Regions from separate parts of the Variimorphobacter sp. HTMS_6 genome, predicted to be linked through region 1. Evidence: riboswitches for the same ligand, from Rfam matches in the RefSeq annotation. Region 1 holds a riboswitch; each other region holds the start of a gene.
What was found. Region 1 has a riboswitch for thiamine pyrophosphate ahead of thiC (phosphomethylpyrimidine synthase ThiC). Riboswitches for the same ligand answer to the same signal wherever they lie in the genome.
Positions count from the first base shown of each region.

Region 1 (4,583 bases):
GGATTGGTCCCATGCTACTCAAGGAAATGCAAGTGCCGATGTGGCAACTACTTATCTCAAAATGATGCTCTATTACCCAGAGCTTGCAGATTCATATTTAAAACTTTTCTGTTTTAAGAGCAATACTGCATTACCATATGTTCAAAAATGGATTCCGATTGTGGCAGCACAGCACTTAACTAAGGCAAAAGAACCGGAGAAAGAAATTCTTCGTCAATGGCTGGATGTTCTTGATTATCAGGGTTAATCTAGCATAGTGAAAACGAAATCGTATCAAATAAAACCGGTATATCGTATAGCCATCGATTTGGCATTCGATATACCGGTTATTTTTAAGAGATTAATTATATCTATTTATTCAGTGAATACATCAAGTAGACAATAACACGGTTAAACAGCTTCCGTCCCACTGTGTATGAACAAGCACCCAACAACCCTTCCAAAATCTTGACTGAGATCTTAGATGCTAGCTGTTATGTTATAATCTCTTATATTAACACTACTTATAAAATATCAATATGTTCTCCCGCAAGTGCCTTATTCATACTTCTAATTGCACAAAACTTACCACACATAGAACAGGTATCCTCATGCTCCGGTTTTCTTTCCTCACGAATTCTTTTTGCTGTATCTGGATCAATTGCACATTCCCACTGTGTCTCCCAGTCAAACTCTCTTCTTGCATCCGCCATACGATCATCGATATCTCTGGCGCCTTTTACACCCTTTGCGATATCAGCCGCATGTGCTGCTATTTTGGAGGCAATAATACCCTGCTTCACATCCTCAAGATTTGGTAATGCCAGATGTTCAGCCGGTGTGACATAACATAAGAATGCTGCTCCGGCAGAGGCTGCAATTGCACCTCCAATCGCTGATGTAATATGATCATATCCTGGTGCAATATCTGTTACCAATGGTCCTAATACATAAAAGGGAGCACCGTTGCATATGGTTTGCTGGATCTTCATATTTGCTTCAATCTGGTCCAGAGGCATATGTCCGGGTCCCTCAACCATAACCTGTACATCCTTTTCCCAGGCTCTTTTTGTTAATTCTCCGAGTCTAACGAGCTCTTCAATCTGACATACATCTGAAGCATCTGCAAGACATCCGGGTCTGCATGCATCTCCCAGTGATATTGTGACATCGTATTCGCGACAAATATCCAGTATCTCATCATAATATTCATAAAACGGATTCTCTTCTCCTGTCATGCTCATCCAGGCAAATACCAGAGAACCTCCACGAGATACTATGTTCATTTTTCTCTTATGGTTCTTAATCTGATCAATCGTTTTACGTGTGATACCGCAGTGCAGGGTTACAAAATCCACACCATCTTCTGCGTGAAGGCGAACCACATCAATAAAATCCTTTGCTGTTAATGTAGATAGATCTCTTTGGTAATGAATTACGGAGTCATAGACCGGTACCGTTCCAATCATTGCCGGACATTCAGAGGTAAGCTTTCTTCTAAATGGAATTGTATTCCCATGTGAGGATAAATCCATTATGGCATGCGCCCCCATATTAACCGCTTCCATTACTTTCTTCATCTCCAGATCGTAATCCTTACAGTCCTTTGACACACCCAGATTAACATTTATCTTTGTTTTCAGCATGGAGCCTACCCCTTCCGGCTCAATGCATTTGTGGTTTTTATTCGCACAGATTGCTACTTTACCTGCTCCAACCAGGGGAAGCAGCTCTTCTGTCGTCATCTGCTCCTTTTGCGCCACCTTTTTCAATTCCTCCGTTACAATCCCTTTTCTTGCAGCTTCCATCTGTGTTGCATAGTTTTTCATGATCTAATATCCTCCAATTTTTTATTTTCATGATTTGGTGAAAGTCAATGAATAAAACAATATTTCAGATACATTTCTTTGCCCGCATAGATAGAAAATTGATTAACACTTTGAATAAGAATGTATGTAATGATGACATGTAAGCATAAAAAAATACACGTACACCAAGGAAAGTATACATGCATAGTCAGCTAAATATATCTCTACGTTGGCATTATCCAAATCAGATTATGGGTCTAAGCGATACAGCTTACTCTCAGCCTGCTTAATGCAAGCTCCCCTTTTTATATTCTATATCATACCAGTATTACCTAAATGAGTCAACAAGTAAAAACAAACCTGACCCTATGTTGTCAGGTTATGGATGATATACTATTATAAGATATAATAACTCGCTATGAAACACAAAACGGAGGGAAAAATGATAACAAACACATTACTCATCAAATTAAATGAAAATGAAGAGATAGAAAAAACAAAATCGGCCCTATTAAGCATGAAAGGAAAAATCACAGTCCTGAAGTACCTACAAGTAGAGACAGATATTCGGAGAGGAACATCCTCTTATGATATTCTATTAATCACTAAATTCAATACAATGAAGGACATGGAATCTTATTTGTCTAATCCCGTTCATCTAGAAGTTTCAAAATATATTGCAACAGTAATGGTATCCGGTGCCTCTGTATGCTATGAAGATTAATTTTTTCACTAATTAGCCATATTACAAATATCGTCATGTACTAATTGCATTATCTGATTTATAATTATATTCAGATTCATTTTTGATAAAATTTAGGGGAATAATAACTCTATTATCATTAATGCAAATCTTAATAGTGTATAATGATTTTATATTTAATATGGAGGTACCACTATGTCCTATGTTGTTGATTTTAAAAATGTATCCACTGTTGGCCTTGAATCTTCTCCCGTAGTTGATGCTCTGGCTGGTTTGCGTGCGAATGAGGCACGTTATTATATGAATAAATACAAGCATGAATTTACAGTAGTACCGGCTAGTGAGAGCCAGGATACTATCGATTATGTAAACCACATTCTAAAAACGGAACGTAATATTGAATTTGCTGCAAAGCCACTCGAAACATCAAGTTTTCAAGTAGAAAATCTTAAAATGGCGTATGTCTTTTATGAAGATGGTCTGGCCGTAAATGTAATGTATACAATTGATGATTCAAAGAAAAGAGCGGTTGGTTTTAAGCTTTCGGAAGGAATGGAAATACCGAAGGAATTAGAGGAAAAGTTTAAATTTGCAAGACAAAAATCTAAACTTGCCGGAACCATCCGCGGGTCTTTCTTTGTAATTAAAGGGGAGTATTAATACTCCTCTTAGGTAATATATTTATTAATGCCTCATCAGACTATAACAGATATCTGCCATCTTTTCATCACTTTCTTTAAGTCCGTCCTTTACCCACTCGATCAGAACTTTATATAGCCCACCGGCAGCAAACTCGATTAGGTACCGCCCTCTATCTTGGTATTCTCCGGTGTCACATACAATATTTCTTGATAGGGAATGGAAAAACTCAATGCATCTCTCTAAGATCAGATGACTTAAGTTTGATCTTATTAAGTTTGTGACCAATCTTTCCTGCTTTCTAAAATATGCAAAAAACATACGTATACTATCCTTATCATAATCATGTATATTTTTTATTACCGCATTGGAATAATCCTCAAACAGCTCATCCAGATAATTATTGATGACATCTTCTAATATAGCATAATGCCTATAAAACGACATGCGGGATACTCCTGCCTTTTTAGTAACCTCAGTAATTGTAATCTCCTTGAAATCCTTCTTTTCCATAAGTATCATCAGTGCTATAAAGATACTTTCCTTTACTATCGTACTTTGCACATTTTTTTTCTTAATCATATACATTTTCTCCGTTTTTGTAACACTTGATTATTGTTCTATTGATAAATCTATTTAGATACATTATACTGTGCTCTATTCCATGTTACAAGTGTAACAATTAAATTAAAAATAACTTTTTGGAGGAATGTATGAAAGTATTATATTATACTGCAACCGGTAACTGCTTATATGTGGCAAAACGTTTTGGTGGAGAGACTTACTCTATTCCGGCACTGTTAAAAAATGAGGATTTTACTATTGAAGACGATATCATTGGGATCGTATTTCCGGTGTACAATATCAGTGTACCGAAGCTTGTGGAAGAATTTTTAGATAAAGTGAAACTGAAAGGCAAATATATATTTGCTATAGCAACCTACGGAATGGTTGCCGGAGGCGTAACAAGACATCTCCTAGAAATCGGGAAAAGGAATAATATTCATTTCTCCTATATTAATGAGCTCATAATGGTTGATAACTTTCTACCTGGCTTTGAGATGAAAAATCAGGTCGATGGGCTCGGGAAGAAAAATGTTGAGGGGAATATTGATCAAATTATTCAGGATGTAAGAAAGAAGCGCTTATACCTGAAAAAACACTCAATCCTTGTGGTTCCCCTCAGACATATGTTTTCTAAATTGAATCATGATAATTTTGAGAAGGATTTTTACACGGAGGACAGCTGTAATGGCTGCAAGACCTGTGAAAAAGTCTGCCCTGTGAACAACATTAAAGTCGATAGTAAGCCAGTATTCAATCAAAATTGTCAACATTGTCTGGCATGTATTCAGAATTGCCCTACGAAAGCAATACATCATAAAAAAGAAAAGAGCAGTGAACGATTTCGTAATGAACATATTAGCTTAAAGGAAATCATCAATGCGAATGAA
Region 1 covers NZ_AP046094.1:2,191,325-2,195,907, forward strand. Annotated here, with positions in the region: gene AC6IWN_RS09845 (phosphotransferase family protein) at 1-247, shown strand, start outside; gene thiC (phosphomethylpyrimidine synthase ThiC) at 504-1,808, opposite strand; TPP riboswitch at 1,992-2,100, opposite strand; gene AC6IWN_RS09855 (Dabb family protein) at 2,230-2,511, shown strand; gene AC6IWN_RS09860 (DUF8821 family protein) at 2,686-3,150, shown strand; gene AC6IWN_RS09865 (TetR/AcrR family transcriptional regulator) at 3,175-3,711, opposite strand; gene AC6IWN_RS09870 (EFR1 family ferrodoxin) at 3,843-4,583, shown strand, end outside.

Region 2 (4,583 bases), 1.1 Mb from region 1:
TTTATGCGATGGTTGCACCGGTCATGATTAATTCAGGCCATCCGTTATATAGTGTGAATGATGTATTTAATGGAATCTATGTAAAAGGTAATGTTATAGGAGAAGTTATGTTCTATGGTAGCGGTGCGGGTAAACTTCCGACAGCAAGCGCTGTTGTTGCTGATATCGTAGATGCAGCAAAGCATCTTGGAACGAATATCTGGACTATTTGGAGCAGCAAGAAATTAGAGCTTACTGATGTAAATCAGGTTAAGAATCGCTTCTTTATTCGAGTTAGTGGAGAAGGGGAAGCGGTAAAAGAGAAAGTAAGAAAGCTATTCGGTGAGGTTGAAGTGGTAACAGCTGAAGGCGTAACAGGAGAATATGCATTCCTTACTTCAAGCTTAGAAGAACAAGAATTAAAGAACAAAATCGAAAGTTTAGATGGTGTTTTGAATAAAATAAGAGTAAGATTTTAAATGTTACAGGAGGGCTTATTTCGATAAGTCCTTGTGCTATATACTTAAAAGAGAAAGGACCTGATTACATGAAATACATCGTCGTTCTTGGTGACGGTATGGCTGACGAACCGTTGGCTGAACTTAGTAATAAGACACCTTTGATGGCAGCTGATACACCTCAGATGGACCTGCTGGCAAAGAAGTCCGAATTAGGACTTGCACATACAATTCCGGAGGGAATGAAGCCCGGTAGCGACACGGCTAATCTAGCTGTCCTCGGATATAATCCTAAAGTCTATTATTCTGGACGTTCTCCACTGGAAGCGTTAAGCATTGGAGTAGATATGAAGGCTACTGATATTGCACTTCGTTGTAATATCGTAACACTCACGGAAGAAGATAAACCGTATGAAGAATTAACAATCATCGATCACAGTTCCAGTGAAATCTCAACAGAGGATGCAGCGGTGCTGATTGAAGCAGTTCGCAAGGAATTGGAGACCGATATCTATAAATTCTATGTTGGCACTAGCTACCGACATCTAACTATCTGGGATAAGGGTGAAGTCGTAGATTTGGCACAGCCTCATGATATTCTAGAAAGAGTAATCGGTGAGTATTTACCAAAGGATGTTGTATTAAAAGAGATGATGAAAAAGAGCTATGATATCTTGAATCATCATCCGTTAAATGAAGAGAGAAAAGCAAAGGGTCTGAATAAAGCAAACTCTATCTGGTTCTGGGGAGCAGGTACAAGACCTGCTTTATCTTCCTTTGAAGAGAAGAATCATGTAAAAGGTGCTATGATTTCTGCTGTAGATTTGCTGAAGGGAATTGCAGTTGGCGCTAATATGAAGGTAATTGAGGTTCCCGGAGCGAATGGTACGCTTCATACGAATTATGAAGGGAAAGCAATGGCTGCTGTGGATGTGCTTACAAAGGAGAATTATGATTTTGTATACATTCATGTAGAGGCACCGGATGAGATGGGACATCAGGGTAGTATTAAGAATAAAATCCAGGCAATTGAATATCTGGATCAAAGAGTAATCAAAATTGTGATGGATGAGATGAAGAAAGCTGGAGCAGAATACAGAATGCTTGTTATGCCGGATCATCCGACACCAATCTGTTGCAGAACTCATACCAGTGATCCCGTTCCATACTTGCTTTATGACAGCACCTCTGAACAGAATAACGATTGGCATTATAATGAAGCAGAAGCGGCATTAACCGGCCATGTTGTTACAGAAGGATATAAGGTAATAGAGAGGTTGTTTGAGAAATCCCTTGCGGAAAGTATAAAATAATAAGTTGTTATTAATATAATAAAGACTGTTATCGAACGAATTATATAATGGATGTGACCCATTATTATACATGTCGATAACAGTCCTTTCTTGTTTCAGTTGACAAGTGATATGAAAGAATATATACTACAATCTGTAAATACGGGGGAGCTTGTGTGCGCAGGCTGAGAGGAATCAAAAGATTCGACCCTTAAACCTGATTTGGATAATGCCAACGTAGGGATGTACACTTTTGATTGTAAGTGGGATATGCTTTATGTAAGCATATCCCATTTTTGTAATGTTTTGAAAAGAGAACAATGGGAACTTACAATTGCATGAAGTACGATTAGCATAAACGGGCAGGTTGAGTAAAGAGAAACTCATAGATAATGAGTAGAATAAAACTTGGAGGATTGGCATGAAGGAAAATAAGTTATCATTTTTAAGCGGATCATTGTTGTGGTTCGGAGCGGCAATCTCGATTGCAGAGATTATCACGGGTACCTTTTTGGCGCCGCTTGGATTCGGCAAAGGTATGTTGGCAATTATATTGGGACATTTAATCGGATGTGTTCTATTTTATTTTGCTGGATTAATTGGTGCAAAGAGTAAAATGACTGCCATGGAAAGCGTGGGAATATCTTTTGGTAGACGCGGGTCAGTGTTTTTCTCGGTCATCAATGTGCTACAATTGGTTGGATGGACTGCCGTGATGATTATCAGCGGTGCCAATGCTTTTGGAACGGTAGTAAATGGACCGTTGAATATATCAAACAATCTTGTGTGGTGCTTGTTAATTGGAGCACTGAATGTGATTTGGATTATTGTTGATTTAAAAAACATCGGTAAAATCAATAATATAGCAGTTGCTGCTCTGTTAATTTTAACGGTGGTTCTTGGGTTTACCGTATTCCATGGTGGCGCACCTGTGAAGAGTAGTGAAATAATGAGTTTTGGTCTTGCACTGGAGTTATCGATTGCTATGCCAATCTCATGGCTTCCTTTGATATCAGACTATACGAAGAATACGGACAATCCGGTTCGATTTACGCTGATTAGTACGGTAAGTTATTTTATCGGAAGTTCATTTATGTATGCTATCGGTTTAGGAGCAGCATTCTATGCGGGAAATTCTGATGTGGTGCAGATACTTAAGAGTGCAGGACTCGGTGTTGCTGCGATGTTAATCATACTACTTTCTACCGTTACAACAAGTTATCTTGATGTGTATTCTGCAGCAGAGAGTGTTCACAATATATACTCAAAGTGGAATAAAAAGATGATAGGTATTGGAGTATGTCTATTAGGAACAGTGATTGCTATGTTTACGCCGATTGAACAGTATCAAAACTTTTTATATCTAATTGGATCCTTCTTTGTACCGATGGCGACAATATTAATTACGGATTATTTCATCTTACGCAGACGTACAAATACAAAGGCTCAAAGCATAATCAATGCTATTTTATGGGTGATTGGTTTTGTAGTTTACCGAGTGTTTATTGATAAGGAACTAGAGATCGGAAGTACGATACCGGTTATTGTAATTGTTTTTGTACTAAGTATGGTGATCAATTTAGTTATATTTATCTTAACAAAATTAAAAAAAGGCAGGTAAAACTATGTTTTCTTCAGTATTAGATAATGTATTTTCAAAAACTCCACTGGTGCATTCCATTACAAATTACGTAACGGTAAATGATTGTGCGAACATAATCTTAGCAAGCGGAGGTTCTCCAATCATGGCGGACGATATCGCAGAAGTAAGCGAAATCACTTCCATCTGCTCTTCGTTAGTAATTAATATTGGTACACTGAATGAGAGAACCATCGCTTCGATGATTGCAGCAGGTAAAAGAGCAAATGAACTGGGTCATCCGGTTGTGCTTGATCCGGTTGGAGCCGGTGCCTCCACTCTAAGAAATGAAACTGCGCTAACACTTTTGAAAGAAGTAAAATTCTCAGTGATTCGTGGTAATATTTCAGAAATAAAATTCCTTGCCACCGGAAGTGCTAATACTCAGGGCGTAGATGCAGCGGCAGCAGATGCTGTGACCACCGATAATCTAGACAGTGTAATCAACTTTGCAAAGGCACTTGCAGGATCAACCGGATCAGTGATAGCGATTACCGGTGTTACAGATATTGTGGCTGATAGTGAAAAAGCATATGTGGTTTACAACGGAAACCGTATGATGAGCCGTGTAACCGGTACCGGTTGTATGTTAACTGCTGTAATCGGAAGTTACATCGGAGCAAACTCGGATAATATCTTAGAGGCAACTGCAGCTGCCGTAACCGCAATGGGACTAAGCGGAGAACTTGCATACCAGAAGGTAACTGAGGTTGATGGCGGAACAAATTCCTATCGTATGTACATCATTGATATGATGAGTAAAATGAATGCAGAGATATTAAAGGATGGTGGAAAAGTTGAAATTAGATAAGAGTACAATGTTGCTTTATTTAGTTACTGATCGTACCTGGCTTGGAAATAATAAGTTGAAAGATCAGGTAGAACAAAGTGTAAAAGCTGGCGCTACTTTTGTACAATTAAGAGAAAAAGATCTAGACTTTGATCACTTTGTGAATGAGGGAATTAAGATAAAAGAGATTACTGATCGCTATCAGGTTCCTTTTGTCATCAATGACAATATTGAAGTGGCTTTGGCGATTGATGCGGATGGTGTTCATGTTGGACAAAGCGATATGAATGCCAAGGATGTTCGTTCCTTGCTCGGACCAGATAAGATCCTTGGCGTATCGGCAAGAACTGTGGAGCAAGCAATACTAGCGCAAAGTCAGGGTGCAGATTATATTGGTGTCGGCGCTGTGTTCTCCACTACAACCA
Region 2 covers NZ_AP046094.1:3,341,090-3,345,672, reverse strand. Annotated here, with positions in the region: gene AC6IWN_RS15170 (homoserine dehydrogenase) at 1-458, shown strand, start outside; gene AC6IWN_RS15165 (cofactor-independent phosphoglycerate mutase) at 527-1,750, shown strand; TPP riboswitch at 1,884-1,991, shown strand; gene cytX (putative hydroxymethylpyrimidine transporter CytX) at 2,151-3,350, shown strand; gene thiM (hydroxyethylthiazole kinase) at 3,355-4,179, shown strand; gene thiE (thiamine phosphate synthase) at 4,166-4,583, shown strand, end outside.
Region 2: it holds a riboswitch for thiamine pyrophosphate, as region 1 does, so the genes downstream of both, cytX (putative hydroxymethylpyrimidine transporter CytX) here and thiC (phosphomethylpyrimidine synthase ThiC) in region 1, are expected to answer to the same signal.

Region 3 (4,583 bases), 1.9 Mb from region 1:
TCCAGTGAAAGTGGATGGCAAGCTTATTGGATTTGTGGCTTCAGCCGTACGTGCAGACAGTTTGACAAAATATTTAAAGGGTGTAAAATTATTAAATACAAAATCCAGCTATGCCTATCTTGTAGATGAAAAGGGTATTATGCTGTATCATCCGACAGTTGATAAAATTGGAAAGCCGGTTGAAAATGAACAGATTAAAAATGTAGTTGCTCAGGTGATGGCAGGCAAGACGGTCAAGGCAGAAGTTGTTGATTATATGTTTAATGGTGATCATAAAATAGCATCTTATTCGGTGATACCGGAAACTCATTGGACTTTAGTTGTATCAGGTGATATGGGTGAAATTATGAAACCGGTAAATGATGTAACAGTAAGTATTATTTTTATTGGAGTATTTATTGCAATTTTAGCTTTATTATACGGTATTTTTATTTCATTTAGAATTGCAAACCCAATCATTAAACTAACAGAATTAATTAATAGAACAGCAAATCTGAATCTGGTAAGAGACGAATCGTTCCGATATCTTGAAAAAAATAAAGATGAAACAGGAACGATTGCGAAAGCATTATTTCAAACCAGAGCAGTTTTACGAGAGATGGTGGAAAAGCTTAAAAGCGTTTCCGGTGCCGTTTTGACCAATGCGGAAGAAATTGAAAAACTCTCGATATTAATTCAAGAGAACGCACATGATAATTCCGCAACTACAGAAGAATTATCCGCAGGAATGGAAGAAACAGCCGCATCAACAGAAGAGATTACCGCTACTACAGTTGAGATTAGTAGTCACGTAAGTGATATTGCTAGTAAAGCAAAGGACGGATCAAAGGTATCTTACCAGATTTCAGATAGGGCATCCTCCATTAAAAAAGACGCACTGGAATCAACCGAGAATGCGAAAAACCTCTATGAAGAAGTAAAGGATAAGATGGAGGAAGCAATTAAGGAATCTGACAAAATCGCTCAAATTGGTGTATTAGCGGATACCATTCTCGCAATTACCAATCAGACCAACCTTCTTGCGTTAAATGCAGCAATTGAGGCAGCGAGAGCAGGTGAAGCAGGAAAAGGCTTTAATGTAGTTGCAAGTGAAATTCGTAAACTAGCGGATCAATCTTCAAGTACCGCTACCGGTATCCAAGAGATTGTGAAAAATGTTTATAGTTCTGTAGAAATGATGAGAAAGAATTCTGAAGCATTATTAGAGTTCATAGATCAAAGCGTATTAAAGGATTATGAAAAATTGTCTAAGATCGGTGAACAATATAATGATGATGCAGTTTATGTAAAACAACTTATGGTTGAATTCGAGGAAGCGGCAGATATACTGGATACCTCAGTATCGAATATATCAAAAGCGATGAATGAGGTAGCAATCACTGTTTCTGAAGGTTCAAAGGGCGTACAGGATATTGCTGAAAAGACTTCTGACGTGGTTGAAAAGACGATTACAGAGACAGAATTATCTAACGAAAATGCAATCGGAGCAAGAGAGCTGCAGGAATTAGTTGACAGATTTGTAGTATAAAGCGGAGGTTTTGAAGGAGAATATAAATCAAGATACGAAGAATTCCTGAAAATTGAAAGTGAAATGTCAGACAAAACAGAATATAACACAATACATAACAAACTATAATCTTAAAATAATCACAAAGACATAAACATAAAATATAAAGTTATTAATAAAAATTAATTAAACTCTTGAATTAATAAAAATATCAGTTATAATTAACACATATTGAATAAGAACGAAAAAGGGGAGCTCTTTTTAGAGGGCTGAGAGTAGACTGTAGCGTCTAGACCCGTAACCTGATTTGGATAATGCCAACGTAGGGATATATTGAATTCTAGCTTGAATCATACTAGACGAATATACCATCACCTTGGTATATTCGTCTTTTTTTATCGTAAATAATTGTACAGCGGCAAACTGGGGGCACCACTTCTGTCGCTATATAAAATTGATGCAGCAAAATTCATGAGCATTGCATTAAAAGCGTCGGGTATCCGGCGTAGGCGCCGGTAGAATGTAGCAAAGGAAACTGGTATAGATTAATAATTTTATTAAGGAATAATGTTATTTACACCACACAAAGGTAGGAAGACAGCGTGTTAAGGCAATATAACATTATTCCTTCAAATTATTAATTTGCAATAGCTTAATTTGGGTACTTAAATACAACCGGCGCAGTTAATAATGGAGGTGAATTTGTAGAACGAAGGGTTGTATTTGCAAATTCGTAATAATATATGGGCGGATAAACGCTCATTTATTCGTTAGTCATTATGAAAGGAGCATATGCAAATGTTAGTGAATGGAGCGAAGGAAACGCTTGAGAAAAGTATGTCACTATATCAGTACTTGGAGAGTAAGGGATATGTGATATCAAGAATTGCAGTAGAACGGAATGGAGAAATCATACCAAAAGCCACCTATAACGAATGTATTCTGACCGAGGCAGATACCTTGGAGGTCGTTAATTTTGTGGGTGGAGGTTGATTAGACGTGACAAAAGAAGAGTACAGAAAGATATGTGACTTACGGTTTGGCAAAGAGGTCTATGAAAAATTAGAGGATGCCAGAGTAGCGGTAGCAGGCCTAGGTGGATTGGGATCACATATCGCGGTTATGCTTGCCAGAACCTGTGTCGGATCCCTGCACTTAATTGATTTTGATTATGTGGACATCAGTAATTTGAATCGACAGGAATACTATATCTCACATATTGGAAGACCAAAAACAGAGTGTCTGGCAGAAAAACTGAAGGAAATTAATCCGTTTATGAAGATTATAACAGATAATATAAAAGTAACGAATGAGAATATAGATGAGCTGTTTGTGGAGGATCCTATCATATGTGAGGCATTTGATAAGTCAGATCAGAAGGCGATGCTGGTGAACGGATTACTGGAAAACTTCTCTGATAAAAAAATCGTATCCGGCTCCGGAATGGCTGGCTATGGGGATTCCAATGCCATCATTACCAGAAGAGTTTTTCAAAACCTATATCTATGCGGAGATCAGATCTCAGATTCAGAGTCCGGAATGGGGCTAATGGCGCCCAGGGTAAGTATCTGCGCAGGACATGAAGCCAATAAAGTGATTCAGTTGATACTGGGTGAAGAAGAGTAGGATTTCCTTGTGCATTCCTTATGGATAGGTAGTTATAACGAATGTTAATAATGCGGGATTTGCAAGAGGGAAGGAATTGCAAGAAGCTTAGTATTGCATAGATTCATAAGAAAACCTAGGGTAACAGAAAAATTTAATTAAGAGTCTATAGGGAAATTCTTCGAAGAAAATTTGTAAGAAAAATATTGATTAGAAAAATTCGAGTCGTGAGAACAATGATTTGAAAATCATATAGAAAAGATAGAAAAGATAGAAATGATAGAAATGATAGAAAAGAGGTAGTTTTAATGAACGATGACAAATTAGTGATCGGAGGGCATGAATTTACATCAAGATTCATACTCGGATCAGGAAAATACAATTTAGATCTGATCGAGGCCTGTGTAAAATATGCAGGAGCGCAGATTATCACGCTTGCACTTAGAAGAGCAAATACAGAAGCAGGAGAGAATATACTTGATTACATACCAAAGGAAGTAACCTTACTTCCCAATACCTCCGGAGCGAGAAATGCCGAAGAAGCCGTTCGTATTGCGCGGCTTGCAAGAGCGGTTGGTTGTGGGGATTTTGTTAAAATTGAAGTGATTAAGGATTCCAGATACTTGCTACCGGATAATTATGAAACGATAAAGGCAACGGAAATTCTTGCAAAGGAAGGCTTTATCGTTATGCCTTATATGTATCCAGATCTTACGGTAGCACGTGATCTGGTCAATGCAGGAGCAGCAGCTGTTATGCCTCTAGCGGCTCCAATCGGCTCCAACAAAGGACTGGCAACCAAGGAATTTATTCGAATACTGATTGAAGAAATTGACCTGCCAATTATTGTGGATGCAGGAATCGGTAGACCATCTCAGGCATGTGAGGTGATGGAGATGGGTGCGGCAGCAGTCATGGCGAATACCGCAATCGCGTCCGCCGGTAATATTCCTCTTATGGCAGAAGCCTTTGGTAAAGCAATCGAAGCGGGCAGAGGTGCTTATTTGTCCGGACTTGGGCGCGTAATTGACAAGGCGAGTGCATCCTCGCCCTTAACCGGATTTTTGCAATAACGCGGAAAGCAGAAAAGAGGTAAAACTATGCCCAAGGAAATGAATGAAAGTATATTAAGTGAAACAGTTATCAAGGATTTAAAAAAAGAACGCATCAATCATATGGAGTATCTACCGGGTATGGAAGTGTTAGAGGATTCCAATGTGATGGATAAAGTACTACATGATATGGATCAGTACAACGAACAAAAATTTACGGAGGACGATGTCAAAAGAGCGTTAAACGCCACGGATATTACACCGGAAGATTTTGCAGCCCTACTATCCCCGGCTGCAGAACCGTATCTGGAGGAGATGGCGCAGAAGGCTTTGGTGGAAACCAGAAAACACTTTGGTAACAGTGTATATCTGTTTACTCCGATCTATATCTCGAATTATTGTGACAATTACTGCATCTA
Region 3 covers NZ_AP046094.1:285,633-290,215, forward strand. Annotated here, with positions in the region: gene AC6IWN_RS01285 (methyl-accepting chemotaxis protein) at 1-1,528, shown strand, start outside; TPP riboswitch at 1,746-1,853, shown strand; gene thiS (sulfur carrier protein ThiS) at 2,306-2,500, shown strand; gene thiF (sulfur carrier protein ThiS adenylyltransferase ThiF) at 2,507-3,133, shown strand; gene AC6IWN_RS01300 (thiazole synthase) at 3,421-4,185, shown strand; gene thiH (2-iminoacetate synthase ThiH) at 4,213-4,583, shown strand, end outside.
Region 3: it holds a riboswitch for thiamine pyrophosphate, as region 1 does, so the genes downstream of both, thiS (sulfur carrier protein ThiS) here and thiC (phosphomethylpyrimidine synthase ThiC) in region 1, are expected to answer to the same signal.

Region 4 (4,583 bases), 790 kb from region 1:
TATCCGAGTTTGTGGTTCCCTTGAAAAATTTAGTAATAATTAATTAAGGAGGAATTTTAACATGAAACTTGTACCTTTAGGAGATAAGGTAGTATTGAAGCAATTAGTTGCTGAAGAGACAACAAAGTCAGGCATTGTGTTACCCGGCCAAGCAAAAGAAAAACCTCAGCAGGCAGAAGTTATCGCTGTTGGTCCTGGCGGAATCGTTGATGGAAAAGAAGTTGTGATGCAGGTTAAAGTTGGCGACAAGGTTATTTACTCCAAATATGCGGGAACTGAAGTGAAATTGGAGGATGAAGAGTTCATCGTCGTTAAGCAGAATGATATCGTTGCAGTTGTAGAAGAATAGAATGGAGGAAACACAACATGGCTAAAGAAATTAAATATGGCGCAGAAGCCAGAGCAGCGCTTGAAATCGGCGCGAATAAATTAGCAAATACCGTTAAAGTAACCCTTGGACCTAAGGGAAGAAATGTAGTTCTTGATAAATCTTTCGGTGCACCTTTGATTACGAATGATGGTGTTACAATTGCAAAGGAAATTGAGTTGGATGATCCTTTTGAGAATATGGGTGCTCAGTTAGTGAAAGAAGTTGCTACCAAGACAAATGATGTAGCAGGTGATGGTACAACTACAGCAACTGTTCTTGCACAGGCTATGATTACCGAGGGTATGAAGAACTTAGCAGCAGGCGCTAACCCTATTATCCTTAGAAAGGGTATGAAGAAAGCAACTGATGTTGCTGTAGAAGCAATTTTAACAATGAGCTCTTCCTTAAAGGGTAAGGAGCAGATTGCAAGAGTTGCAGCAATCTCTGCAGGTGATGATGAAGTTGGTCAGTTAGTTGCTGATGCGATGGAAAAAGTATCAAATGATGGTGTTATCACAATCGAAGAATCTAAAACCATGAAGACTGAGCTTGATCTTGTGGAAGGTATGCAGTTTGATCGTGGATATCTTTCCGCTTATATGTGTACCGATATGGATAAAATGGAAGCAACCCTTGAGAATCCATATATCTTAATCACGGATAAGAAGATCTCAAACATTCAGGAAATCCTTCCTGTACTAGAGCAGATTGTTCAGACTGGTTCAAGATTATTAATAATCGCTGAAGATGTCGAGGGTGAAGCTCTTACAACTTTAGTTCTTAATAAATTAAGAGGTACATTCGTTGCTGTTGCAGTAAAAGCTCCTGGCTATGGTGACAGAAGAAAAGCGATGCTTCAGGATATCGCTATCTTAACTGGCGGTACAGTTATTTCTGATGAATTAGGTCTTGACTTAAAAGAAGCTACTATAGAGCAGCTTGGTCGTGCAAAATCAGTTAAGGTTCAGAAGGAAAACACCATTATTGTTGATGGTGAAGGTGATAAAGCTGATATCACTACAAGAATTGGCCAGATCAAAGCTCAGATTGAAGAAACTACCTCTGAATTTGATAAAGAGAAATTACAGGAGAGACTTGCTAAGCTTGCTGGTGGTGTAGCAGTAATCAGAGTTGGTGCTGCAACAGAAACTGAAATGAAAGAAAACAAGCTTCGTATGGAAGATGCTCTTGCAGCTACCAGAGCGGCAGTGGAAGAAGGTATCGTTGCAGGCGGTGGTTCCGCATATATCCACGCATCTAAGGAAGTTTCTAAATTAGCTGCAAAATTAGACGGTGACGAGAAAACTGGTGCAAATATTATTCTTAAAGCACTTGATGCTCCTTTATACAGCATCGTATACAATGCAGGCTTAGAAGGTTCTGTAGTAATCAGTAAGGTAAAGGCTAGCAAACAGGGCGTTGGCTTCAATGCTTTAACTGAGAAATATGTTGATATGGTAGAAGCAGGTATTCTGGATCCTACTAAGGTTACAAGAAGCGCGCTTCAGAACGCAACTAGTGTTGCATCCACTTTATTAACAACAGAATCCGTTGTTGCAAATATCAAGAAGGATGAGCCGGCAATGCCTGCAGGCGCACCTGGAATGGGTATGATGTAATAAAATCATTATTTTAAATCAATTAATTAAGAGGGTAGGCAAATGATTTTTGTCTGCCCTCTCATTTTCTTCGGATACTCCTATTGACATCCTTTGGTTTATCCGTTATGATAGCTGAGACAAAATAAAATGATATATTTTGCTAGGGGAGCCCAGGCTGAGAGGTATGTTGTACTACATACTGACCCTTACTACTTGATCCGGATAATACCGGCGGAAGGAAGCATTTCAAGTGGCCCCCTCCGAAGCAATCATAAGGAGGTTTTTTTATGTTTCAAGATATTTTGAATTTTTTAACAACGAAAGAAGGTTCCGGCGCAGAAACCTATTACACACCTACACTAGCGGGTAATATAGCACTCTTTGTTGTTGTGGCTATCTTATTTATCGCGATGGCTGCGTTTTCAAACAGTAAGTCAAAAATTAGAGTTCAGCAGCTAGCATTTTCTGCAATGGCGGTAACATTAGCCGTGGTTACTTCGTTCATCACCTTTGCGAAACTGCCATTTGGTGGATCTATCACATTATTCAGTATGCTGTTTATTGCTTTGATTGGCTATCTATATGGTACCAAGGCCGGAGTACTTACCGGTATCGCTTATGGTTTTATTAATCTGATTTTAGGTCCTACCATTCTGCATCCGGTACAAATGTTATTAGACTACCCGATCGCATTCGGTTGCTTAGGTTTGAGTGGAGTATTTTCAAAATCAAAGAATGGATTAATTAAAGGATATGTACTAGGCGTATTCGGTAGATATATCAGCCATGTAATCTCCGGATTTGTGTTCTTTAGTATGTACACTCCAAAGGGTATGAATCCAATTATCTATTCCTTAGGATATAATGCAACTTATATCGTACCGGAAGCAATCGCAACGATAATAATATTATTGATTCCACCTGTTCGACAGGCATTTATTCAGGTAAAAGGAATGGCAACTCAGACACAAATTACATTATTTTAATAAAAGACCAACATTAAATCGCTTTCAAGGGATTTTGTGTTGGTCCTTTTTGAATGAAATATGTTATGGGTCATTATAGTTCTGTCACCGTAAGGGTTCTCCTTTCCGTACGGTATACATCATATACGGTATACATACATGAAAATCACAGTTCAGCCATTCGGGTAACTGCAACATAGATGCCGGATAATTTGTACCAGGTGGGGAAGTCTACGATTCCGTTGGCAGGCAAATCAAAGATTTGTTGAAAGGCTTTAACGGATTCAGCGGTTTGGTTATTGAATTGACCGTTTACTGCAACTGTAGGTATTGCAGGATACTTTTCTGAAATTTTATTAAGTTGTTCCTGGATGGTTCTCACATTAGCACCAGAGGAACCTATGGTTAGGTTTGAACCCGGCCAGGAGGAGGGAACCCCTGACACTTCGGTGGCCGTATTGATATAAATGGAGTTTCCATAAAAATGTCGCAGAATTTCAATTGCAGATTGCCCCTGATCGCCCAATTGCTTGGATCCCCACTGTGTCATCCAGTTCGGGCATTGCACTCTGTTTCCATCACAGTACTGTGTCAAAATGGGTTGCTTAACATTGGGTCTGGATAAATAATTATTAAATATACTGTCTACGATTAATCCTATGTTATCGTAGATGTTTCTACCGGGAATCCATTTATGATCAAATGCGGTGGAAGAGGTGATAGTAAAATTAAATCCCTGATTTCGGTACCATTCTGTAAATACACGATTGAGTGTAAAGGATAAGATAGCAAGGACATTGGCGGTTATGGTGGATTCCGGCCAGGTGGAATAGATTTCGCTGGAGGCTACATTTTTAATATAATCTCTAAAGCGAACATAATGATCTCTAGCGGATCGGTCGGTTGGAGGACCATCGTGTACAATAACGAATTCGGGGACTACTACTCTGTTAAGGACAATTTCACCTGATTCTCCGGTTGGTTTTATCTCAGCCTCCGCTATTTTGGGTGGGTAATCACCGAATAAGGTATGAGGTGGAACTACATAGAGATCGGGCTGTGCTTGCGGTTCTTCGGGTCGCAGAGTTGCATCCTGTAACGCGGTTACATTTGGCATTACCTCAGCATTTTGCACTACTACTGGTTCAAAACCGGATGCGGACATATTAATTCGGTAATTAGCGTATGGTTGTTGATCCGAGGGTTGTTGGCTAAATTCCAGGGGAGGTGCAGGAACCTCAATAATCTCGGTTAGGCCCGAGGAGTTGGTTCTAACCTCTGCGATTTGTTGCTCTGGTGTTCCTGTGGTTGATATTGTAACTGTAGCATTTTCAATCGGAACCATCCCGGCGCCCATAACACGTGCCCGTATCCTCCCGAGTGATTGGGTGCTCATTTGTGTCGGATATACCTTTATGGCTTTATACTTGTTCTTATTGTAGTAGTAAGGATTCATTTCGTCACCTCGTTTATCGCTTATTATAAAATATGATTTAAATAGGAAGGTGTGATTAGAGTTCTGCTATTCTTGTTATAGCAACAAAGATTTGTGAGATTTTGTACCAGGTGGCGCGATCAACCACGCCTGTTGCGGGTAAACTGAAAATGTTTTGGAATGCTCTAACAGCAGCAGTTGTTCTTGGACCG
Region 4 covers NZ_AP046094.1:2,982,838-2,987,420, reverse strand. Annotated here, with positions in the region: gene AC6IWN_RS13465 (co-chaperone GroES) at 62-349, shown strand; gene groL (chaperonin GroEL) at 367-1,989, shown strand; TPP riboswitch at 2,124-2,228, shown strand; gene thiT (energy-coupled thiamine transporter ThiT) at 2,259-2,957, shown strand; gene AC6IWN_RS13450 (peptidoglycan-binding protein) at 3,103-4,332, opposite strand; gene AC6IWN_RS13445 (peptidoglycan-binding domain-containing protein) at 4,448-4,583, opposite strand, start outside.
Region 4: it holds a riboswitch for thiamine pyrophosphate, as region 1 does, so the genes downstream of both, thiT (energy-coupled thiamine transporter ThiT) here and thiC (phosphomethylpyrimidine synthase ThiC) in region 1, are expected to answer to the same signal.